One region of the Polyangium spumosum genome, then DNA from elsewhere that is predicted to be linked to it. Evidence: predicted binding sites of a transcription regulator. Region 1 holds the regulator's gene; each other region holds the start of a gene.
What was found. Region 1 encodes HrcA, which represses chaperone genes, less so after heat shock. Its sites were predicted from a motif close to GNTAGCACTCNCCNNNGGNGAGTGCTANC; they were not measured.
Positions count from the first base shown of each region.

Region 2: the regulator HrcA is predicted to act here: its motif matches at 1,826-1,854, upstream of groES (co-chaperone GroES).
Region 3: the regulator HrcA is predicted to act here: its motif matches at 3,505-3,533, upstream of groES (co-chaperone GroES).

Region 1 covers NZ_WJIE01000003.1:771,260-779,109, forward strand. The annotation lists gene GF068_RS13190 (hypothetical protein) at 1-957, opposite strand, end outside; gene hrcA (heat-inducible transcriptional repressor HrcA) at 1,263-2,312, shown strand; gene GF068_RS13200 (RluA family pseudouridine synthase) at 2,304-3,347, opposite strand; gene GF068_RS13205 (response regulator) at 3,619-4,407, shown strand; gene GF068_RS13210 (valine--tRNA ligase) at 4,557-7,358, shown strand; gene GF068_RS13215 (hypothetical protein) at 7,381-7,850, opposite strand, start outside.
Region 2 covers NZ_WJIE01000002.1:550,240-558,089, reverse strand. The annotation lists gene groL (chaperonin GroEL) at 1-1,371, opposite strand, end outside; gene groES (co-chaperone GroES) at 1,408-1,704, opposite strand; gene GF068_RS08210 (hypothetical protein) at 2,209-2,766, shown strand; gene GF068_RS08205 (hypothetical protein) at 2,766-3,383, shown strand; gene GF068_RS08200 (NAD-dependent epimerase/dehydratase family protein) at 3,404-4,414, opposite strand; gene GF068_RS08195 (response regulator transcription factor) at 4,669-5,430, shown strand; gene GF068_RS08190 (hypothetical protein) at 5,714-7,705, shown strand; gene GF068_RS08185 (AAA family ATPase) at 7,758-7,850, shown strand, end outside.
Region 3 covers NZ_WJIE01000020.1:91,110-98,959, forward strand. The annotation lists gene GF068_RS38395 (bifunctional serine/threonine-protein kinase/formylglycine-generating enzyme family protein) at 1-676, shown strand, start outside; gene GF068_RS38400 (metallophosphoesterase) at 740-1,999, shown strand; gene GF068_RS38405 (alcohol dehydrogenase catalytic domain-containing protein) at 2,001-2,936, opposite strand; tRNA gene GF068_RS38410 (tRNA-Glu) at 3,000-3,074, opposite strand; tRNA gene GF068_RS38415 (tRNA-Gln) at 3,117-3,187, opposite strand; gene groES (co-chaperone GroES) at 3,628-3,933, shown strand; gene groL (chaperonin GroEL) at 3,984-5,687, shown strand; gene GF068_RS38430 (Crp/Fnr family transcriptional regulator) at 5,825-6,472, shown strand; gene GF068_RS38435 (MBL fold metallo-hydrolase) at 6,478-7,245, shown strand; gene GF068_RS38440 (PP2C family protein-serine/threonine phosphatase) at 7,320-7,850, opposite strand, start outside.

The DNA.
Region 1 (7,850 bases):
CACCACGTAGTAGAGCCCCGGCGCGAGGTTGAACTTCTTCGTCTGCGCCGGCCCTGGCGCGAGCGGCGCGCCGCCGAGCACCGGACCCGGCGCCGGCCCGAGCGGCTTGCCCGTCTGGTACGACTCGCGCCACATGTCGCCGACCGGCTTGGCGACGATCATCACGTCGACCGTCGGCCCCTGCACGCTCATCGTCAGGTAGAGCGATTGCCCCGATCCGACCTCGAAGGGCCCGAGGTAGTCGCGCGCGTTGCCGTGGATGTCCAAGCTCTCGTTCGCGAACGTGAACCTCTCGTCGTCCTGCACCTTGAACGGCTTGATGGGCTTGTTCGGCGGCGTGAGGATCCCGAGCGTGAACTCGTTGCCGCGGTCCTCGTTGGCCACGACCGTGAACCCACGCGTCAGCTCGCCCGTCATCACCTGGTTGCCGAAGAAGTTCGTCAACGTGCCGAAGGGCGGGATGTTCGAGGCGATGTTGAACGCGGGGTTCTCGATGTACCCGAGCCGGAAATCCGGCCCCGAGATGATGCGGTTGAGCCGTCCCCAGACGTAGATGTCGTCGTCGGCGATCGCGAAGTCGGGCCGCAGCTCGATCGTCGTCGACGCCGAGAACCCGACACGCTTGGCCGGGTTCATGTAGCCGTAGCCCGTGCCCGAGAAGCTCACCGCCACGGTTTGTCGTGCGTCGTCGACGGTGTAGTTACACGTCATCGGGAAGAAGCGGCCGATGGCGGGCGAGGCCGAGTCGGTCTTCAGCGAGACGCCTATCTTCAGCATCTCCGGACAGATCCGGCTCGCGCCGAAGTTCGAGAACAGCCACCACCGGAGCTGCGGGTTCGCGTTCACCACGCCGCCGGCACAAGGGCATCCGGCCACGGCGAAGGAGAGCGCGAGCACGAGCACGACCAGGAATGCGCCCGCCGGTCGGGCGGACGACTTGCGACGGGAGGCAAGCACGCGGATTACCATAGCGACAGAGCGGGCGAGCGTGTCCGGGAACCTGCACCAAAGAGCCAGGATCCAGGGCGCGCTCCGTTGGAGGTGGAAACGACGCCGAAGGAAGGCCCTCCTTGGACGCGTTCTCCGGCCCTCCCCTGAAAACCGGGCACGAATCCGGCACTTCGGAGGCCGCTGGAGGAATTTGCCCTGGATTCGTCGGTCGGATTTGACCTCTCCATCCAGCAGGCCTACAAAAAGCGAAGCAAGCTAGCGCAGGGGAGAGAGACGACGACCCCGGGTGGCTCGTAGGGACGGACGCGATCATGAGTGACCTGACGAACCGCTCTCGAAAGATCCTTCTCGCCGTCGTCACCGAGTTCATCTCGACCGGCGCCGCGGTGGGAAGTCGCACGCTCGCGCGCAAGTATGGCCTCGACCTCTCGGCGGCCTCCGTTCGCAACGTGCTCGCCGATCTCGAGGAGGCCGGCTACCTCAAGCAGCCGCATACGTCCGCGGGCCGCGTCCCTACCGATCGCGCGTTGCGCCTCTTCATCGACACGCTCGTGCAGGCGCGCGCCTACAGCCCCGAAGAGCAGGCCAAGCTCGGCCAACGTTTCGCCGAGATCTACGCGCTCGCGACAGACCCGATGCGCGAGGCCGGGCGGTACCTCTCCGAGCTCTCCGGCACGGCGGCGGTCATCGCCTCGCCGCGCACCGAGCTCCGCGCGCTCTCGCAGCTCCGCTTCATCCCCACGCGCCCCGGCCAGCTCCTCGCCGTGCTCGTCTTCTCCGACGGCTCCGTCGAGAACCGCTTCATCCAGATCGAAGAGGTCCCCGCCGAGCCGGAGCTCACGCGTATCCACAACCTGCTCGCCGACGTCATCGAAGGCCGCTCGCTCGGCGAAGCCCGCGACCTCTTCGCGCGCCGCCTCGCCGACGAACGTATCGCCCTCGACGCCTTGCGTCGCCGCGCCTTCGAGCTCGGTCGCCGCGCGACCGCCGACGTGAACCGCCGCGGCGGCGACGTCGTCATCGAGGGCCAGGGCAAGCTCATCGACCTGCCCGAGTACACCGACGCGTCGCGCTTGAAGAAGCTGCTCCGCGCCCTCACCGAGCGCGAGGATCTGCTCAAGCTGCTCGACAAGGTCATCGCCGCGGGCGCGGTCACGGTGTTCGTCGGCAGCGAGGCCGGCGAGCTCGGCGAAGGTGATCTCAGCCTCGTCGTCGCGCCGTACACCGAGCACGGCCGCGTCGCCGGCACCATCGGCGTCCTCGGCCCGACGCGTATGGACTACGCGAAGGTCATGCCCCTCGTCGACGCGACGGCCACCGCGATGAGCGAAGCGCTCGGCGGTCGGCGTGGCTCATCCTGAGGCGCGCAACCTCTCGAGCACGCCCTCGAAATCCTTGGGCGGAGGTTCCTCGAAGAGCACCTCCTCGCCCGTCTGCGGGTGCTCGAAGCCGAGCTCCGTCGCGTGCAACATGAGACGCGGCGCGTCGATACGCGGGCCCGCGTAGTCGCGCACGTACACGTTCTCCCCGACGATCGGATGTCCCGCCTCGGAGAGGTGGATGCGGATCTGATGCGTTCGTCCCGTCTCCAGCCGGCACGCGACGAGCGTCGCGCCGCGCAGCCGTTCGAGCGGCTCGACGTGCGTCACCGCGAGTTGCCCCTCTCCGCGTCGTTGTCCCTCGTCGAGCGAGCCACGCAGGCCATCTCCGCGATCGGCGATGAGCCGCGATCGGAACGTCCTCTTGCCGAGGTCGCCGTGCACGATCGCGAGGTAGACGCGGCGCACCGAGTGCACGCGGAACTGCTGGGACAAACTCTTCTTCGCGGCGAGCGTCCGCGTGAAGACGAGCAGCCCGCTCGTCGCCTTGTCGAGCCTGTGCACCACGCCGAGCGGCGCGCGTCCGCGGATCTTGTCGCGGCGCGCGAGCAGGTCCCGCACGAGCGCGTCGAGCGTCTTCTCTCGCTCCTCGGGTGACTCGTCTCCGAACGGGATCGTCGAGATCCCCGCGGGCTTTCGCACCACGACGAGGGCGGGATCCACGTGCACCACGAGCTCCTCGCCGAGCTCGGCGAGCCGCGCGGCCTTGCGCGAAGGCGCCCGCGGGTGCCGCGTGATCTCGGCGCCGGCCCGTGTTTTTCGGGTCGAATCGAGCATCTGCGTCCCGTCGACGGCGATCTTGCCCGTCTCGATGAGCCTTCGCGCGTCGGACCACGAGAGCGCGCCGAGCGTCCGGACCACCCCGTCGAGCGGGCGACCTCCGAGCTCCGGCGGGACGATCCAGGTCGCGTCGGGCGAACCGAGCGAGCTCGCCGGCTGACCGGCGGGGGGCGGGGTGCGAGGTGCGCCACGCGAGGCGGCGCGGGAGCGGGAGCGGGTCGGGTTGCGCGAGGACATGCGGGAAAACGGCGGGCAGGCAGACCAACGATCGCGCTCACGATGACGTGCCGCGCATGAATATGCCGCTCGATTTTTCCTCGTGGGCCTCGCTTGCGCTATGCTCGCGTCGCTCTTCGGAGCAACGTTCGATCGTGGGCGCTCGACACTTCACGCCGCATGGGCGCCCGCGGCGAAAAATCATCCGGCTTGTTGACACGCCGCGCGCGCGAGACCGAAGATAGCGCGAAAGACAGCCCCAGCGGCGCTTTACCCCAGAGGAGACCGTTCCGTGGCCAGCACCATCCTCGCCGTCGACGACAGCGTGACCATGCGCAAGGTCCTCGAGATCACGTTTGCGGGTCCCGAGTTTCGCTGCGTGACGGCCAATGGGCCCGACGCCGCCCTGGAGAAGCTCAAGACCGAGAAACCTGCCCTCGTGATCACGGACGGCACGCTCTCGCCCCTGAACGGTTACGAACTCTGCAAGGCGATCAAGGCGGCCTCGCCCGGGACCCAGGTCCTCTTCCTGTCGTCCAAGCAAAACCCCTACGATCCGGCCAAGGGCACGGCGGCCCAGGCCGACGACCACATCGACAAGCCGTACGACAGCACGGCGATGATCGACAAGGTCAAGAAGATGCTGGCGTCGCCCGGCAAGCCGGCCGAGGCCCCGAAGGCCGCCGCCGCGCCGATCGCCGCGCCGACCCCGGCCGCCGCCGCCAAACCGACGCCCGTCGCTGCCGCTGCGGCTCCGCCCCAGCGCGCCAAGACGATGCTCTACAACCCGGGCGGCGTGAACGCGGGCCTGCCGGGCATGCCCGGCGCCGCGCAGAAGCCCGAGCCCGCGCTCGCGAAGACGGACGTCTCGGCCAAACCCGGCAGCCCCGCCGCTGCCGTCGCGGGCGCGGTGAACGGCGGTCAGATGGCGGCGCGCCTCGAAGAGATGGGCCTGACGCCCGCGCAGATCGAAGGCGTACTCGCGCTCTCGCGCGAGGTCGTCGAGCGTGTCGTGTGGGAGGTCGTCCCCGTCCTCGCCGAGACGCTGATCAAGGAAGAGATCGCGCGGCTGACGAAGTGACGATGGGGGGGTCCGGGAACCCCCCCAAACCCCCCTGAGTTTTCCTCAGCGACCGCATTCTAGGCGGCTGTCTTCGACATTTTCTCGCGACCTCTCGTTCGTCGGGGCCTCGTGCATGTTGCCGCGGTGTGGCAATGTGCCTGCCCCCGATGAGCACTGCCGAACTCGCGAAAGCTTACGAGCCGAAGGACGTCGAACCCCGCTGGTACGCCTACTGGGTCGAGCACGACGTCTTCGCCGCGACCCCCGATCCGGCGGACACGCGCCCCGTCTACGTCCTGCCCATGCCGCCCCCGAACGTCACGGGGTCGCTCCACATGGGCCACGCGCTCTTCGTCACGCTCGAGGACGTCCTCACCCGCTGGCATCGCATGCGCGGGTTCAACACGCTCTGGCAACCCGGCATCGATCACGCGGGCATCGCCACGCAGACCGTCGTCGAGCGTCAGCTCAAGCGTGAAGGCAAGAGCCGCCACGACCTCGGGCGCGAGGCCTTCATCGAGCGCGTCTGGCAGTGGAAAAACGAGAGCGGCGGGCGTATCGCCCTCCAGCAGCGCGAGCTCGGCGCGAGCCCCGACTGGCCGCGCAGCAAGTTCACGATGGACGCCGACATGTCACGCGCCGTGCGCGAGGCGTTCGTGCGTCTCTACGAGCAGGAGCTCATCTACCGCGACACGCGCCTCGTGCACTGGGACTGCGAAGCGCAGACCGTGCTCTCGAACCTCGAGGTCGAGAACGAAGAGGCGAACGGCGAGCTCTTCGAGTTCGCGTATCCGATCGCTGGTGGAGAAGGCGAGCTCGTCGTCGCCACGACGCGCCCTGAGACGATGCTCGGCGACACCGCCGTCGCGGTTCATCCCGACGATCCTCGCTACAAGCACCTGCACGGCAAGTTCCTGCAGCACCCGTTCCTCGATCGAAGAGTCCCGATCATCACGGACGCGATCCTCGTGGATCCCAAGTTCGGCACGGGCGCCGTGAAGGTCACGCCCGCGCACGACTTCAACGATCACGAGACGGGCAAGCGCCACAAGCTGGAGATGATCTCCATCATGAACAAGGACGGCACGCTCAACGAGAACGCCGGCCCGTTCAAGGGCCTGGAGCGCTTCGCCGCGCGCAAGGCCGTCAAGAAGGCGCTCGAGGAGAAGGGCCTCGTGCGGGGCTCGAAGAACCACACGCTCGTCTTGCCGCGCAGCGAGCGCAACGGATCGATCGTCGAGCCGATGATCTCCACGCAGTGGTTCGTCAAAACGAAACCCCTCGCCGGCCCTGCGCTCGCCGCCGTTCGTCACGGGCACGTGAAGATCATCCCCGAGGACTGGACGAAGACCTACGAGCACTGGATGACGAACATCCTCGACTGGTGCATCTCGCGCCAGCTCTGGTGGGGCCACCGCATCCCGGCGTTTTACTGCGACGCCTGCGGTCACGTGATGGTCACGCGCGAGGACCCGACGGCGTGCGAGAAGTGCGGCGAAGGCAAACTGCGCCAGGACGAGGACGTGCTCGACACGTGGTTCTCGAGCGGCCTCTGGCCCTTCTCCACGCTCGGATGGCCGAACGACACGGAGATGCTCCGCAAGTTCTACCCGGCGAGTGACCTCGAGACCGGCTACGACATCCTCTTCTTCTGGGTCGCCCGCATGATGATGATGGGCATCCACTTCATGGGCGTGCCGCCCTTCAAGCGCATCCTCTTGCACGGCATGGTCGTCGACGAGACCGGCGACAAGATGAGCAAGGTGAAGGGCAACGTGATCGACCCGCTCGACCTCGTGCACGGCTCGACGTTCGACGCGGTCGTCGAGAAGACGCTGCCCGGCGCGCCACGCGAGGAGTCGCTGAAGAAGTTCAAGAAGGCGTATCCGTCGGCCTCGCAGATGGGCGCGGGCTTCTCCGCGTACGGCGCCGACGCGCTGCGCTTCACGCTGAGCACGTACTCGCCGCAGGCGCGCCGCATCCCGCTCTCGCCGAAGAAGATCGAGGGCTACCGGCACTTCTGCAACAAGATCTGGAACGCGGTGCGCTACGCGCTGCCGTACCTCGAAGGCGCGCGTGTCAGGCGCGAGCCGCCCAAGGCGACGACGCTGACGAACCGGTGGATCCTCTCGCGCCTCGGCGCCGCGCTCGAGACGACGAAGAGCGGGCTCGACGAGTTCCGCCTCGATGAGGCCGCGCTCGCGCTCTACCACTTCTTCTGGGGCGAGCTCTGCGACTGGTACCTCGAGCTCACGAAGCCCGTGCTCAACCCGAGCGCGGGCGCGAAGCCGGGGCCGGAGCAAGACGAGACGAAGGACGTGCTCGCGTACGTGATCGAGGCGTCGATCCGCGCGCTGCACCCGTTCATCCCGTACATCACGGAGGAGCTCTGGCAGCGGCTGCCGCGGCCCGAGGGCTCGCCGAAATCCGTCGCGCTCGCGACCTACCCCGCGCCGGGATCGGTCGCGCGTGACGCGGACGCCGAGCGCGAGATGGGCGTGGTGATGGCCGTGATCAGCGCCGCGCGGACGATCCGCAGCGAGCACGAGGTGCACCCGGGCGCCGAGGTCCCGCTCCTGCTCCGCGCGGAGGGGAATGCCGCGGTCGCGCTCCTGCAGAGCGAGGCGCGCGCGATCAAGACGCTCGTGAAGACCGCGGCGGAGCCGGGCATCGAGGCGCGCGGCGCGGCGCGTCCGAAGGGCTACGTGATGAGCGTGGCGTCGGGCGTCGAGGTGCTCGTCGACCTGCGCGGCCTCGTCGAGGGCGCGAAAGAAGCGGCGCGGATCGAGCGCGAGATCAAGAAGACGGAGAAGGACATCGCCGCGCTGGAGAAGAAGCTCTCCTTGCCGAGCTTCGCGGAGAAGGCGCCGGCCGAGGTCGTCGCGGAGTCGCGCCATCAGCTCGAGGAGCTGAAGAAGAAGCGGGCGGGGCTCGACGAGGCGAAGGGCCTCGCGGCCGAGCTTGGTTGATCTGCCTGGAAGGGGCGCCTCTTCAGGCGCCCCACCAGAGCATCTCGTGCACCCGCATCTCGCCCCCGATGCTCACGATCACCCGTAGTTTGTCCCCGTCCGTCTCCACGACGTGCGCGGGGAACGAGTCCGCCGGGTAAAACGCGCTCTTCACGAACCCCTTCGCGTCGAGCCAGAACAGGTGCACGCCCTCGGGCGTCGGACCGTGCAAGAGGAGCATCCGCCCGCCACCGAGCCAGACGAAGTCGAGCCACTTGAAGCCGAGCTCGGCGAAGCGCTCCGCCGACGGGAAGTCCTCGCCCACGTCACGCAGCTCCGGCAGGTGCGCGCGCAGGTGCTTGTAGAGAAGGTCGTACCGCACCTTCACGAGCCGCGGCATCCGCCGATCCGGCGGCGCGATCACGGGCAGCGCGTCCGCGTCGAACGTCGGCACCTCCACGTGCGTGCGGTAACGATCGACGAGGCGCGGATGATCGATCTCGTCATCGGAGA
Region 2 (7,850 bases), on a different contig from region 1:
GGCGTTCGCCGAGATCTGGCGGAGCGGCTCCTCGATCGAGCGGCGGATGATGTTCACGCCGAACCGCTGCTCGTCGTTCACCTCGAGCGAGCCGAGCGAGGCCTGGGCGCGGATGAGCGCCACGCCGCCGCCGGGGACGATGCCCTCTTCCACGGCCGCGCGGGTCGCGTGGAGCGCGTCCTCGACGCGGGCCTTCTTCTCCTTCATCTCGGTCTCGGTCGCGGCGCCGACCTTGATCACCGCCACGCCGCCGACGAGCTTCGCGAGGCGCTCCTGGAGCTTCTCGCGGTCGTAGTCGCTCGTCGTGTGCTCGATCTGGGCGCGGATCTCCTGCTGGCGCGCCTTGATCTTGTCCTTCTTGCCCTGACCGCCGACGATCGTCGTGTTGTCCTTGTCGATGAGGATGGTCTTGGCGCGGCCGAGATCCGAGATCGTGACGTTCTCGAGCTTGAGGCCGAGCTCCTCCGCGATCACCTGACCGTCGGTCAGGACCGCGATGTCCTTCAGCATCTCCTTGCGGCGATCACCGAAGCCCGGCGCCTTGACGGCGGCGCAGTGCAGCGTGCCGCGGAGCTTGTTCACGACGAGCGTCGCGAGCGCCTCGCCCTCGACGTCCTCGGCGATGATGAGCAGGTTCTTCTGCTGCTTCGCGATCGCCTCGAGGACCGGGAGGAGGTCCTTCATGTTGGAGATCTTCTTCTCCGAGATGAGGATGTAGCAGTCCTCCATCACGGTCTTCATCGCCTCGGCGTCCGTCACGAAGTACGGGCTGAGGTAGCCGCGGTCGAACTGCATGCCCTCGACCACGTCGAGCGTCGTGTCGGCGCTCTTCGCCTCCTCGACCGTGATGACGCCTTCCTTGCCGACCTTCTCCATCGCGTCGGCGAGGAGCTTGCCGATCGTCAGGTCGCCGTTCGCGCTGATCGTGCCGACCTGCGCGATCTCCTTCGCGTCCTGCGTGAGCTTCGCGACGCTCTTCAGGTGCGTCACGATGGCCTCGACCGCCTTGTCGATGCCGCGCTTGATCTCCATCGGGTTGTGGCCCGCCGCGACGAGCTTGGAGCCCTCGCGGTAGATCGCCTGGGCGAGCACCGTCGCCGTCGTCGTGCCGTCGCCCGCGATGTCGCTCGTCTTCGAGGCCACCTCGCGCACCATCTGCGCGCCCATGTTCTCGAAGCGGTTCTCGAGCTCGATCTCCTTCGCGACCGTGACGCCGTCCTTGGTCACGGTGGGCGAGCCGAAGCTCTTCTCGATCACGACGTTGCGACCCTTCGGGCCGAGGGTGACCTTCACCGCGTCGGCGAGGGCGTTGACGCCCGCGAGGATCATGCTGCGCGCGGACTCGTTGTAGATGATCTCTTTGGCTGCCATCTCGATATCTCCAGATTCAGGGGGCCACGGCCCGCGTCACGCCTCGATCACGCCCAGGATGTCGTCCTCGCGCAGGATGAGGTGCTCTTCCCCGTCGAGCTTCACCTCGGTCCCCGAGTACTTTCCGAAGAGGACGCGGTCGCCTTCCTTCACGTCGAGCTTGCGGACGGTGCCGTCCTCGAGGACCTTGCCATTGCCCACGGCGAGGACCGTGCCCTCCACGGGCTTCTCCTTGGCGGAGTCCGGGATGTAGAGCCCGCCCTTGGTCCTCTCTTCTTCCTTGAGTCGCTTGACGATCACGCGGTCCTGCAGAGGCCTGATCTTCGTCGCCATCGTGAAACCCTCCGGGGGTGGCCGGCGGCCACCAGATCCCATTCGCAATGGGCAGGCGCGAGCGCGCGTTCGTGCTTGGGCGCCCCCGCCACATGCCCGATGAGCTTGCGGTTTTTCGATTGTTAGCACTCACGGGGGGTGAGTGCTAACGAACGGCGCGGAAGATAGTCATGGTCGTTCGGCTGTCAAGCGGCTGAAATTCTCGGCTGGGCCGATCGTTGGCAGCCGCCCCCCGGGGTGGCCACAAATCCTCGGAATCCCTCGTAAAACCGTCCGCCGTGTGCTGGGCGCCGAGCGCCCCCTGCGGTAGATTCCGTTCATGGGGCCCGCGTCCGGTCGAAAGCCGACCGCGAAGCCCCACTCTCCGGTCTTTCGAGGACGAGTTGTTCAACCGGGCGCGTGGCGCCTGCTGGATCCCGGTCCCGAGGCGCCCCGTCCAGGACGAGGTGCCCCGTGAGCCGTACAACCAGCATTGCGATCTCTCTCAGTATATCCGACTACTTCATGAGCGCCGTCGGTGATGCGCTGCGCTCGCGGAAGATCGAGGCCTCCGCGGCGGCGTCTCATTATCTCGTCGGTGTTCTGTGTGACTATGCGCACCCCAGCGAGGAGAACGAGTCGGCATTTTCCCGACCCCTCGCCTTCCAGCTCCACGACGCGCTCGAGGCCTCCGGGGTCACGCGCTTCAAGCGCCTGCGCGCGCTCGGCGACGGCGTGCTCTACGGGGTCGGCTTCTTCGGCGGCCACGTCGAGCTGCGCGGGATCAATCGCGGCTACGTGATCCGCGTCGGCCGGGCCGCGTACGACAACGCCTCGGCCATGCTGCGCGCGCCGGGCCAGCGCGCGACCCACGACGTCCTCACCGAGCTCGCCGACCGATTCGAGCAATTCGTGGCCGTCCTGAACGAGGTGGCCGACGGCGCGATCGCGAAGGGCGCGCAGGGCCAGCGTGGGCTGATCAAGCTCTACGAGCGCTGGCTCGAGACGGGCTCGTCGAAGATCGCGGAGGAGCTCGGCGCCCGCGGGCTCGTGCCGCAGCGCGGAAAGGAGGGCGTCCACTGATGGCGCCCTCGCTCCCTGCGCGGATCCAGGCAGAGCTCTGCCACACGTACGGCATCCCGGAGGCGCCGCCGGTCGAGGATTTCATCCAGCCCATCGACGAGGCGGACGAGGCGGACGAGGCGGGGCGCGAGGTGCTCTTCGTGCGGGAAGACGAGGACGGCGTCTCGCTCGCGCTCCACCTGCCGCGCGCGGCGCTCGAGCCAAAGAGCCCGCCCTTCGACCTGCTCTGCCAGGTCGTCGAGGGCGTGAGCCATTTCCTGTACCTCGCCGAGCGCGCGCGGCGCGAGCTGCCGGCGACGCAGCTCGAGCTCGAGCTCCAGGCCGAGGTCGACAAGTACGTCCTGCTCGTGCACGGCCCGCTCGCCGCGCGGCGCTTCGATCCGGCGCGCGCGGCGCGCATCCGGGCGCGCCTCTTCGAGGCCGTGGTGTACCTCCACCCGCCGGGCACCGAGCGCGGCGATCGGTACCGCCTCGCCAACGATCTCGCCGCGCGCTTCGCCGGCAGGCTCGAGGAGAGCTTCGCCCGCCGCGGCCACTTCGACCGCATGCGCCGCGCGCTGCGCTCCTTCTACGCGGCCGGCCAGTCCGACAAGATCACCCTCGCTCGGGCGGCCTGATCCTCCTCATCCGTTGGGGCTCAAACCATCCCGTTCGCCCGGAAGTACTCGATCGCGCGCTCGACCGAGGTCCGGAGGGGCGTCACGGGCAAACCGAGCTCGCGCCGGGCCTTCGAGCCGTCGTAGTAGGCGTGGTGCTGCATGTAGCGGACGCTCCTGTAGGTGGCGATCGGCGGCGTGTGGCTCACGTGATCGGCCCAGGACTCGAGGCCGAAGGCCATGGCGCGCGCGAGGCCGGCGGGGATCGGCAGCCGCGGCGGCTTCTTGCCGGAGACCTCGGCGACGAGCTCGAGGAACGCGCGGAACGTGACGTTGTGGTTGCCGAGGATGTACCGCTCGCCGATGCGCCCGCGGGTCTCGGCGGCGACGTGCGCGATCGCGACGTCGTCCACGTCGACCGCGCAGAACCCGCCTTTGCCCACGCCGGGCATCTTCCCTCGCAGGAACGAGAGGATGATGCCGCCGGTCGGCGTGGGCCCGATGTCGCGCGGGCCGAAGGGGAACGCGGGGTTCACGATCACCACGGGCAAGCCCGCCTCGGCGAGGCGCGTGACGACGCGCTCGGCGTGGTATTTCGAGGCGATGTAGTCGTTCGCGAGGTCCCAGAGGTTCCACGGCGTCGACTCGTCGGCGGGCGTGCCGTCGTCCTTCAAGCCGACCGCCGCGATCGACGAGGTGTAGATCACGCGGCGCACGCCCACGTCGCGGGCGGCGAGCAACGAGGTCAACGTGCCCTCGATGTTGACGCGGTGGATCGGCGTGGGATCGGGCATCCACACCTTGTAGATGGCCGCGAGGTGGTAAAACGCGCTCGCGCCTTCGAGCGCCTTGCGCATCCCGGCCGCGTCGCAGACGTCGACCTCCACGCGCTCGACGCGCTCCGCGGGCAAACCCTCGAGGTTCTTCGGGCTCGCTCCGGGCTCGACGAGCGCGCGCACACGGCGGCCCTGGTCGAGCAGCTCGCGTACGACGGCTGATCCGATGAATCCCGTGGCGCCGCTCACGGCGGCGAGGTCCTGGGTGGTGGTCATGGCGCGGCTGCATGATCGCAGGAGCCGGCGGGCGGGGGAACGAGGTACGTCGTGGCGAAGTTCGTCCGGCGATCCCCGAGGGCGCGCCTTCGCGTACGGGCAGGACTTTACGACGGCGTCGGGAATGTCCAGGTGTCCTCGCCGCTTGGGGGCGGCGGCGCCTTGCGCCGGGCCTGCCGAGGTGATGCGGCGAAAGTGCCGGGCGCATGTAGGCCTTGACCTTCCACCCTTCCGCGTACTCTCATCCCGACACGATGTCGTCCGCCAGCACCAGCACGAAGCCTCTCACCGTCGTCGTCGCCGAGGACGAGCCCGCCATGCTGAGCCTGGTGGCTCGCCATCTCCGGACCCTCGGCTTTCACGTCCACGATGCCGCCGACGGCGAGACCGCGTGGCGCCTGATCCAGCAGCATCACCCCGAGCTCGTGATGCTCGACGTGATGATGCCGCAGATGAGCGGCTGGGAGGTCGCGAAGCTCGTGAAGGCTCCGAACGCCGCGGGCGGGGCCCTCGCGAACACGCCGGTCCTGATGCTCACGGGCATCGGCGAGAGCATGAACGCGATGACCTCGCCGCTCTTCGCCGACGGTTGGCTCGACAAGCCCTTCGAGTTCGCCAAGCTCGACGAGAAGATCCGCGAGCTCCTGGCGAAGTACGGCAAGGAGATGCCGCCGCGTCGGGCGCTCGACGAGGTCGAGCTCGACGAGGAGCTCGCCGCGGAAGAAGAGGCGGCCCCGCCGAAGCCCGCGCGCGCCGCGAAGAAGGCGACGAAGAAGGCCACGAAGAAGCCGGCGAAGAAGGCGGCCGCGAAGAAGGCCGGAAAGGCCCCGGCGAAGGCCACGAAGAAGGCCACGAAGAAGGCGGCGGCGCCCGCGAAGAAGGCCACGAAGAAGGCGGCGGGCGGCGGCGCGGCCAAGGCGCCGGCGGCGAAGAAGGCCACGACGAAGGCGAAGGCGACGGCGGGGCGGAAGGCGACGGCGAAGAAGCCGCGCGCGGCGGCGCGTCGATCGAGCTGAGAAGCGGCGGTCCTCGGTGAGGGCGCGGCGGGCGGTCTTCGTCTGCGGCGCCCTTCGTCGTTTGTGCCTGCGGGTGTCGCGAGCTTCCTGGAGGCGGGTAGGGGGGCGCCCCGAACGTGCTTTCGCTCCGGGGGAATCCTCCCGGCGCGGCGCGCGTAAGATCGCGCTGCGCGGCGCGTTCCCCCCGCAGGAACTTACGGGCGCCCGAAACGTCAACAGCTACAATGACGCCCCTCACCTCCCGGCGATCGGTCCTCCCGGGGCGATCGGAGCGACTTCTACCGTGAGCGATCACCGTACCCAAGGGCTCTCTCGCATCCGCCGCGCCGCCGCGATCGTCTCGTTTCGGCTCCGCGTCGCGCGGGCCGTGCGTTACCTGCCGAACGCGCTCACGCTGGCGTTTGCCGTCGTCGCGGGCACCCTCGCGTGCCGCAAGTTGTTCCCCGACCACCTCTCCGAGCAGCGCGCGCGCCAGATCCTGATCGGCGCTGCGGCGGGCGTCGTCGCCGTCGCGCTCGTGGGGCTCCTCCGCAGGCTCCCGCCGCGGGCCGGGACGATCGCGCTCGATCGCCATCACGGCCTCTTCGACCGGCTCACGAACGCGCTCGCCTTCGACGCGCTCCCCACCTCCGAGCGTACGCCGCTCATGGAGGTGGCCATCGACGACGCGTGCGAGAACACGCGGGAGCTGAAGCCGAGCAAGGCCGCGCCGATCCGTTTTCCTTCGGACTACTTCGCGGCGGCGCTCGTGGGCCTCGGCGCCTTCGCGGTCGCGCTGCTCGAGATCCCCACGCTCATCAAGGAAGCGCCGCCGCAGCTCCGCACGATCGACGCGGTCGCGCTCTCGGACGACGACCTCGAGCTCTTCCGCGAGGCCGCGAAGGAGCTCGCGAAGAAGGATCAGACGCCCGAGGTGCAGGCCGCGATCGAGCGGTTCAACCAGCTCGTCGAGGACATCGCGAACAAGCGCCTCGATCGCACGGAGGCCTTCCGCAAGATGGAGGCCATCGAGCGTGATCTCTTGAAGGGCGCCGAGGCCGATCGGAAGGCGCTCGAAGAGGCGCTCGAGCAGATGGGCAAGGATCTCGAGTCGAGCGAGCTCTCGAAGCCCGTCGGCGAGTCGCTGAAGAAGAAGGACCTCGAGAAGGCGAAGAAGGACCTGAAGGACCTCGCGGAGCGGCTGCGTGACGGCAAGAAGAAGCCCGACAAGAAGTCGCTCGAGCGGCTTCGGGACGCGCTGAAGAAGGCCTCCGAGCGGCAGAAGGACGCGCTCGCGGCGATCAACGAGAAGCGCGCCGAGGCCCGCGAGGAGCTGCTCAAGAAGAAGCAGAAGAAAAACGAGCAGGACGCGGGTCCGCAGGACGAGCAGGAGGAGCGGCTCCTCAAGAAGAAGGAGCGCGAGCTCGAGAGGCTCGATCGCGAGGCGGAGAAGCAGGAGCGCCTCGGGCGGCAGCTCGACAAGCTCGATCGGGCGCTCGCGAAGGCCGCCGAGGATCTGATGCGCGAGCTCGGCGCGTCGGCCGAGGATCTCGAACAAGCGGCCGAGGACATCAACCGCATGCAGCAGGAGGAGATGTCCGAGAAGGAGAAGGAAGAGCTCCGGCAGCGCCTCGAAGAGCTGCGCGAAATGCTCCGGCAGCAGGGGCAATCGGGCAAGCAGCGCATGAAGCGCATGATGCGCTTCGGCAAACGCGCGCGTGGAGGCTCGGGCCAGCCGCAGCAGGGCCAGGGCCAGCAAGGCCAGGGCCAGGAGGGCCAGGACGGTCAAGACGGCCAGGAAGGCGAAGGCCAGGACGGCCAGAACGGCCAGAACGGCGGCCAGCAGCCCGGTGGTCAGGGCAAACAGTGGGTGATTGGCCCGGGCGGCAAGAAGATGCTCGTCCTGTCACAAGGGGGCGGGCAGGGGCAGGGCGAAGGCCAGGGGGAAGGCCAGGGGCAAGGCCAGGGCGATCAGCAGGGCCAGGGCGGCCAGGGCACGGATCCGGGCGGCAAGGGCGTTGGCTCGGGGCACGACGGCAACGTCGCCGGAAAACGCACCGATCCCAAGATGGGGACGCAGGACGTGCAGGCCCAGGGGCTCGACACGGGGGAGGGCCCGTCGAACAGCGAGGTGATCCTCGCGGCGGCCGAGAAGGGCTTCCGGGGCGGCGGCTACAAGAAGGTCTTCACGCAGTACAAGACCGTCGCCGAGGAGCAAATCAACAAGGAAAAGGTGCCCGACGGGTACCGATTCTACGTGCACCGCTATTTCCAGCTCATTCGACCGAGGGAGTGAGCGGCGCGGGCGGGCACGATTGGTTTTTCCAAGTAGAACGACAGGGGAAGAGATGGCCGAGAAGAACAAGGATCTCGCGCGCGCCGAGGTCGCCGATTTTCAGAAGAGCATCGGCGGGCTGCGCGAGGAGGTGGGGAAGGTCATC
Region 3 (7,850 bases), on a different contig from region 1:
GGCCGTGCTCGTGCCCGCGGGGACCTTTCTCATGGGCCCCGATCGCCGCGAGGTCTTCCTCGACGCGTATTACGTCGACCGCACGCCCGTCACGAACCGGCAATTCGCGCTCTTCGTCCAGGTCACCGGATACACGCCGGCCGACGAGAGCGGCGGCCGCTTCCTCGCGCACTGGGCGCGCGGCGCCGTGCCGCGCGGGCTCGAGGATCACCCCGTGGTGAACGTCTCGTGGGACGACGCCTGCGCGTATGCCGCGTGGGCCGGCAAGCGTTTGCCCACGGAGGCCGAATGGGAGAAGGCCGCGCGCGGGACGGACGGCCGAAGGTACCCCTGGGGCAAGGCCGAGCCGACGCCGACGCGCGCCCATTACGGCGGAAGACATCGCGGCACGGCGCCCGTCGGCTCCTACCCCGAGGGCGCGTCGCCGTACGGCGTCCTCGACATGGCCGGCAACGTCTGGGAGTGGTGCGAGGACGTCGACGATCCGGCGTTTTACATGGACGGCCCCTCGCGCAACCCGAAGAACACCGCGAAGCCGCGCCACCCGCTCTACGTGATGCGCGGCGGCTCCTGGCTCTTCGGCGCGCAATCGCTGAAGACCTACTCCCGCACCCGATTCGAGCCGCATTATCGCTTCGCGGGCGGCGGCTTTCGTTGCGTTCGCTCGGCGCGCTGAGCGCCCGCTCGGGCGTGGGCGCTTTGCGTGCGCTACGCTCCGCGGTCGAGGGCACGGGAGCGTATGAGGATCGGCTTCTTTTTCGTGATCGTCACGCTCGTCCTGATCGGGGCGGGCCTGTACGTCGGCCGCCGGGTCAAGCGAACGTTCGGGCTCGGCGTCAAGGCCGAACGTATCGGCCTCGCCGTGGTCTTCGGCGCCATCGCGTCGATGATCGCCGCGCGCGCCCTCGGCCTGCGCCCGCTCGGCGAGGTCGCCTTCACGCTGCTGCTCGCCCTGCTGATCAGCACGGGGTTGCTCCTGCTCGTGGACCTCGTGAAGCTCGGGGCCTTGCCTTTCCAGTGGCTCGCGTCACGCGTGAAGCCCGCGCCCACGCCCGCGCCCGCGCTCGGCGTCGCGAACGCGCCCGCGGCGCCCGCGCCCGAGGCCAGGACGTCGGCGCCCCCGGAGCCCACGCCGCCCCCCGCGCAGCTCCCCACGCGCAGGGTTTTTCTTGGCCAGGCCGTCACGGGATCGGCGCTGTTCGTGGGCTCGGGCAGCTCTTTTTATGGCCTGCTCTTCGGGCGACACGATTACGTGATCGAGGAGGTGCCCGTCCGCATCCCGGGCCTCTCGAGGCGCCTCGACGGGTATACCCTCGTCCAGCTCTCAGACATTCATTTCGGCACGTTCGTCGGCGAGGCCGAGATGCGCGCGGCCGAGGAGCTCGTGCGCAAGGCGCGGCCCGATCGGGTCGTGCTCACGGGGGATCTCGTCGACAACGACGCGAGGTACGCCGAGATGCTCGGGCGCCTCGTCCGGAGGCTCGCGCCGCTCGCGAAGGACGGCGTCGTGGCGATCCCGGGCAATCACGACTGGTATGCGGGGATCGACGACGTCGTCTCGGCGCTCACGGCGGCCGGCGCGCGGGTCTTGCGGAATGACGGCCTCGTGATCGGCGACGAAAAGGACGGGCTCGCGCTGCTCGGCGTGGAGGACGTGTGGGCGCGGCGCCGGGGCCGCGGGATGGGGCCGGATCTCGGCGCCGCGATCACGAAGGTGCCGAAGGACCTTCCGCGTGTCCTTCTTTGTCACAACCCCGTGTTTTTCCCGGAGGCCGCGGGCCAGGTGGCCTTGCAGCTCTCCGGGCACACGCACGGCGGGCAGGTCAACCTCGGTGTATTGCAGCCGGGCAAGGTCGTCCTGCCTCATGGATACGTCGCGGGGCTCTACGAGCGTGAGGGTTCGCGGCTCTGGGTGAACCGCGGCTTCGGCACGGCGGGCCCGCCGGCGCGGATCGGCGCGCCGCCGGAGGTGACGAAGGTCGTGCTCGTGTCGGCCTGATTCAGGGGACGACGAGGACCTTCAAGGCGCCCGGCTCGGCCGCGCGCGAGAACGCGCGCTCGGCGTCGGCGAGCGGATACCGCGCGCAGATGAGGGGTCGCGGGTCGACCTGGCCTCGCGCGAGCACGTCGATGGCGCGCTGGAAATCGCCGCAACGCGAGCCGACGATCTTGATCTCGTGGATCACGGCCGGCGCGAGGTCCACGTTCGCGACCCCTGCATACGTGCTCTTCAGGACGATCGTCCCGCGGGGCTTCACGAGGGCGAGCGCGCGGGCGAGCCCCGAGGGGTGCCCCGTCGCCTCCACGACGATATCAAAAGCCGCCTCGGAAAAACCGGATTCGAGCGCGACGTCGAGCCCCGCGGCCTCCAGGATCGCGAGTTTGTCCCGGTGTCGGCCCACGGCGACGGCGCGGCCGAGATCCCCGCGCCGCGCGGCGAGGGCGAGCCCCGTGAGCAGGCCGAGCTTGCCGTCGCCGAGCAGGCAGACGCGGTCGCCCGGCCTCGGCGCGGCCTCGTCGAAGGCGTGCAGCGCGGCGGCGAGCGGCTCGATGAAGGCGGCGCTCTCGTCGGGGATCGAATCTGGCAAGAAATGCAGGTTCTCCTCGGGGATCCGCACGGCCTCGGCGATCCCGCCGTCGCGGCCGAGGATGCCGAGCACGGTGCGCGTGGGGCAATGGTTGCGCCCGCCCGCGCGGCAGGTCGCGCAGCGCCCGCAGGCGCAGTTGATCTCCATCACGACCCGCTTGCCTGCGTGCACGCCGAGGACCTCGTGCCCGAGCACGCCGCGGAAGCCCATGTATCCGCGGGCGAGCTCCAGGTCGGTATTGCAGATGCCGGCCGACCGGACATCAACGACGACCTCGCCCGGCGTGGGCTCGGGATCGGGGACCTCGGCGAGCGCGACGCCGTCGCCTTTGCACTGGAGCGCCTTCATGGTCCGAGCGTACAAAACGAAAAACGGCACCCGAAGGTGCCGTTTTCGTTTTTTGGATTGAGCTGGCGATCCCAGCGGGAATTGAACCCGCGTTACCGACGTGAGAGGCCGGTGTCCTAACCGCTAGACGATGGGACCAGTTTTCAAATCCGTCGGCGACACTTCTTAGCCGACTTCGGGCTGGGGGACAAGGATTCGAACCTTGATAGACGGTGCCAGAAACCGTCGTCCTGCCATTAGACGATCCCCCAAGGACCGGCTTTCCCAAAGGCCTGGGGGGCCAAGGGACCGGCGGAGCACCGGAGCAGTCGCTCCGTCGTCCACGGGCCGCGCAAATTAGCCGACCCGTCGGCCCTGTCAAGCACTTCTTCGCGTATGTTCGGAACGTCGCGAGATCGTTCGGGAATTCCGTTCAATTTGGACCCGGGTGGTGCATCGGCGTCCGCCGCGACCGTCAAAAACGGATCTCCGGCGCCCTCCCTGGACGTGCGCGCGCCTTCGGAAAAACGACCAGTCGGGCCAGGGCGGGCTTGACGGTGGAAAGGGGGGATCTATTTTCCCGGCCGGTTTTAGCCACCGGCATGGCCGAGTGCCAGCGGCGTTGGTGCTCGACGTCCTTCGTGGCCAACAGCCACGGGCGAGGGGGGTCGGCCCGCCGGTGCCCAGCACACAGACTGACGAGGAAGCCATCATGAAGATCAGGCCGCTGCACGACCGCATCGTGGTCAAGCGTCTCGAGAGCGAGACCAAGACGAAGGGTGGGATCATCATCCCGGATTCGGCCAAGGAGAAGCCCATCGAGGGGCGCGTGGTGGCCGTGGGCAACGGCAAGCTGCTCCGCGACGGCAAGCTCCGGCCGCTCGACATCAAGGTCGGCGACGTCGTCCTCTTCGGCAAGTACGCCGGCAACGAGGTGAAGATCGACGGCGAGGACTTCGTGCTCCTCCGCGAGGACGACCTGCTCGCCGTCACCGGCGGCGAAGGCTCCGCGAGCTAGCCCTCGCGCCCCCGCCCTCCTCCTCACCAACCCCAAAGGGAAGAAGATCCATGTCCGCGAAGCAGATCATTTACAGCCGTAGCGCGCGCGCCGCGATCCTCCGGGGCGTCAACACGCTCGCCGAGGCCGTGAAGGTGACGCTCGGGCCGAAGGGCCGGAACGTCGTCATCGAGAAGAGCTGGGGCTCGCCCGTCGTCACGAAGGACGGCGTCACCGTGGCGAAGGAGATCGAGCTGCACTCGAAGCTCGAGAACATGGGCGCCCAGATGGTCCGCGAGGTCGCCTCGAAGACGAGCGACAAGGCCGGCGACGGCACGACCACCGCGACCGTCCTCGCCCAGGCCATCTACAACGAGGGCCTCCGCCTCGTCGAAGCCGGCCACAACCCGATGGACCTCAAGCGCGGCATCGACGCCGCCGTCGCCGCGATCCTCGAGGAGCTGAAGAAGCAAGCCGTCCCGACCAAGGACAAGGAGCAGATCGCGCAGGTCGCCACCATCAGCGCCAACGGCGACAAGGAGATCGGCAACATCCTCGCCGAGGCGATGGAGAAGGTCGGCAAGGAGGGCGTGATCACGGTCGAAGAGAACAAGCGCATGTCGACCGAGCTCGACGCGGTCGAGGGCATGCAGTTCGACCGCGGCTACCTCTCGCCGTACTTCGTCACCGATCCCGAGAAGATGAAGACGGTCCTCAACAACCCGCTCATCCTCGTGAACGAGAAGAAGATCTCGTCGATGGCGGATCTCCTCCCCGTCCTCGAGCAGGTCGTCAAGCACGGCCGCGAGGTCCTCATCATCGCCGAGGACATCGAGGGCGAGGCGCTCGCGACGCTCGTCGTGAACAAGCTGCGCGGCACGCTCAAGGTCGCCGCCATCAAGGCGCCCGGCTTCGGCGATCGCCGCAAGGAGATGCTGAAGGACATCGCGACCCTGACGGGCGCGACGGCCTTCATGGAAGACCTCGGCCAGAAGCTCGACACCGCCACGCTGCGTGACCTCGGCACGGCCCGCCGCGTCGAGATCGACAAGGACAACACCGTCATCGTCGACGGCGCCGGCGACAAGGCCGCGATCAAGGCCCGCATCGAGTCGATCCGCAAGCAGATCGCCGACACGTCGAGCGACTACGATCGCGAGAAGCTCCAGGAGCGCCTCGCGAAGCTCGCGGGCGGCGTCGCCGTCGTGCGCGTCGGCGCGGCGACCGAGGTCGAGATGAAGGAGAAGAAGGCCCGCGTCGAGGACGCGCTGCACGCCACGCGCGCGGCCGTCGAGGAGGGCATCGTCGTCGGCGGCGGCGTCGCGCTGCTCCGCGCCTCGAAGGTGCTCGACAACCTCAAGTTCGGCGACGAGCGCGACGTCGGCGTGCGCATCGTGCGCAAGTCCGCCGAGGCGCCGATCCGTCAGATCTCCACGAACGCCGGCATCGACGGCAGCGTCGTCGTCGAGAAGGTCCGCTCCGCGCAGGGCACGTTCGGCTACAACGCCGCGACCGACACCTACGAGGACCTCTTCGCCGCCGGTGTCATCGACCCGGCCAAGGTCGTGCACCACGCGCTCGCCAACGCCTCCAGCGTGGCGGCCCTGATGCTCACCACCGAGGCGCTCGTCGCCGACAAGCCCAAGAAGGAAACCGCGGCCGCAGCCGGCGGCGGCGGCATGGGCGGCATGGGCGGCATGGGCGGCATGGGCGGCATGGGCGGCATGGGCGGCATGGGCGGCATGGGCGGCATGGGCGACTTCGACATGGGTTGATCGCCCCAGAGCCCCGTATCCGAGCACGGAAGCCTCGGACGTCCTCGACGTCCGGGGCTTTCGTTTTTCGGCGGGCTCGGCAGGAGGGCCTCCGGTTTTTGACCCGGCCTGCCGTATGGCGGTAAACTCCCCCCACGATGTCGGACCCGCTCTTCGCCCGGTTTGGCCGCGAGTTCTCAGCCGGGGACATACTGTGCCGCGAGGGCGATCCCGGCGACGTGATGTACGTGATCCAGTCCGGCTCCGTCCGCATCACCAAGTTGATCGCCGGCGAAGAGCGCGTGATCGCGGTGCTCGGCCCGGGCGAGTTCCTCGGCGAGCTCGCGATCCTGAACGGCAAGCCGCGCAGCGCGACGGCCACGGTCACGGAGACGACGCGCTGCCTGCTGATCGAGGCGAAGACGCTCGAGAAGATGGTCGCGGGCAACTCCGAGATCGCGATGCGCCTCATCAAGAAGCTCGCGAAGCGGCTCGACTCCGCGGACGCGCTCATCGAGGTGCTCATGCACCGCGATCCGAAGGCGCGGATCATGCTCGCGCTGGCGCGGAGCGCGGAGGCGTTCGGCGAGAAGACGGCCGACGGGATCCTGATCCGTACACGCGCGGAGGACCTCGCGCGTGACGTCGGCGTGGACGCGGTCGCGGCGTCGGACGTGATGCTCCGGCTGCGCAGGTTGCGCCTCGCGAGCGAGGTGCCGGGGGGCATCGTGGTCGCCGACGTCGGCAGGCTCCAGGACTTCGTCGAGTTCCTCGAGATGCCGCAGAAGTTCGGCGGGGAAGGCTGAGCCGAGTGGATCTCCGCGTCATCGGCTGCCACGGCGGCGAGACCCCGAAGCACCGCACGAGCGCCTTCATCCTCGACGAGCGCCTGGCGATCGACGCGGGCTCCTTGACGAGCGGGCTCGAGGTCGAGGGCCAGCTCAAGCTCGAGGGTTGCCTCGTCAGCCACGCGCACCTCGATCACATCCGCGATCTCGCGACGCTCGCCGACAACCGCTGCCAGATGGGCGCGCCTCCGCTCATCGTCGCGGGCACGCGCGAGACGATCCGCATCCTGCGGCAGCACTTCTTCAACAACGAGCTCTGGCCCGATTTCGCGACGATCCCGACGCCGGACAACCCGACGATCCGCTACCTCGAGCTCACGCCGGAGATGCCGGTGCCCCTCGCGGGCTGCAACGTGCGCGCGATCATGGTGAGCCACACGATCGAGAGCGCAGCGTTCGTGATCGAGGCGCCGGGCGGCGCCATCGCCTACAGCGGCGACACGGGCCCGACGGACAGGTTGTGGCAGGTGCTCGACGAGCAGCCGAACCTGCGCGCGCTGCTCATGGAGGTGAGCTTCCCGAACCGCGAGCAGCGCCTCGCCACGGTGAGCGGTCACCACACGCCGCAGACGTTACGCGCCGACCTGAAGAAGCTCCGCAGGCCGCAGGATCTGCCGACGCTGCTCTACCACATCAAGCCGGTGTTCCAGGCCGAGGTGGAGCGCGAGTGCGCGGCGCTCGAAGGCGTGAGCCTCGAGGTCATGAAGATCGGCGATCAGTTCTTGCTGTAGGCGTCGCTTGCCCCGCTGCAAGCAACAAAAACCCCTCTCCCGCGGGCGGGAGAGGGGTTTGGGGTGAGGGTCGGTCAGCCCTGCTGATCGGCTTCCACGCGCGCGAGCACGACGGTGATGTTGTCGAGCCCGCCGTGGAAGTTCGCGCGCTCGATGAGCACGCGGCACGCCTCGTCGAGCGACGGGGCCTTCACGACGATGTCGCAGATCTCCGGGTCCTTCACGAGGCCCGAGAGGCCGTCGGAGCAGAGCAGGTAGATGTCCCCTGCGGCCGTCTCCTCGGTCAAGAGATCCACGAGCACGTCCTCGCGGATGCCGAGCGCGCGCGTGATCACGTTCGGCGGCAGCCGCTTGATCTCCTCCTCCGTCATCCACGGCGCCATGTGCAAGGCGTCGCTGACGAGCGAGTGATCACGCGTGAGCTGCGTGATCTTGTCACCCCGGATGCGGTAACAACGGCTGTCGCCCACGTGACCCACGGTCACGCGCGTCGCGTTCTTGTCGAACATCGCCGTCACGATCGTCGTGCCCATCCCGAAGTCCGCCATGGTCTTGAGCGAACGATCGAAGATGCGACGGTTGGCCAGCCGTAGGCCCGTGACGAC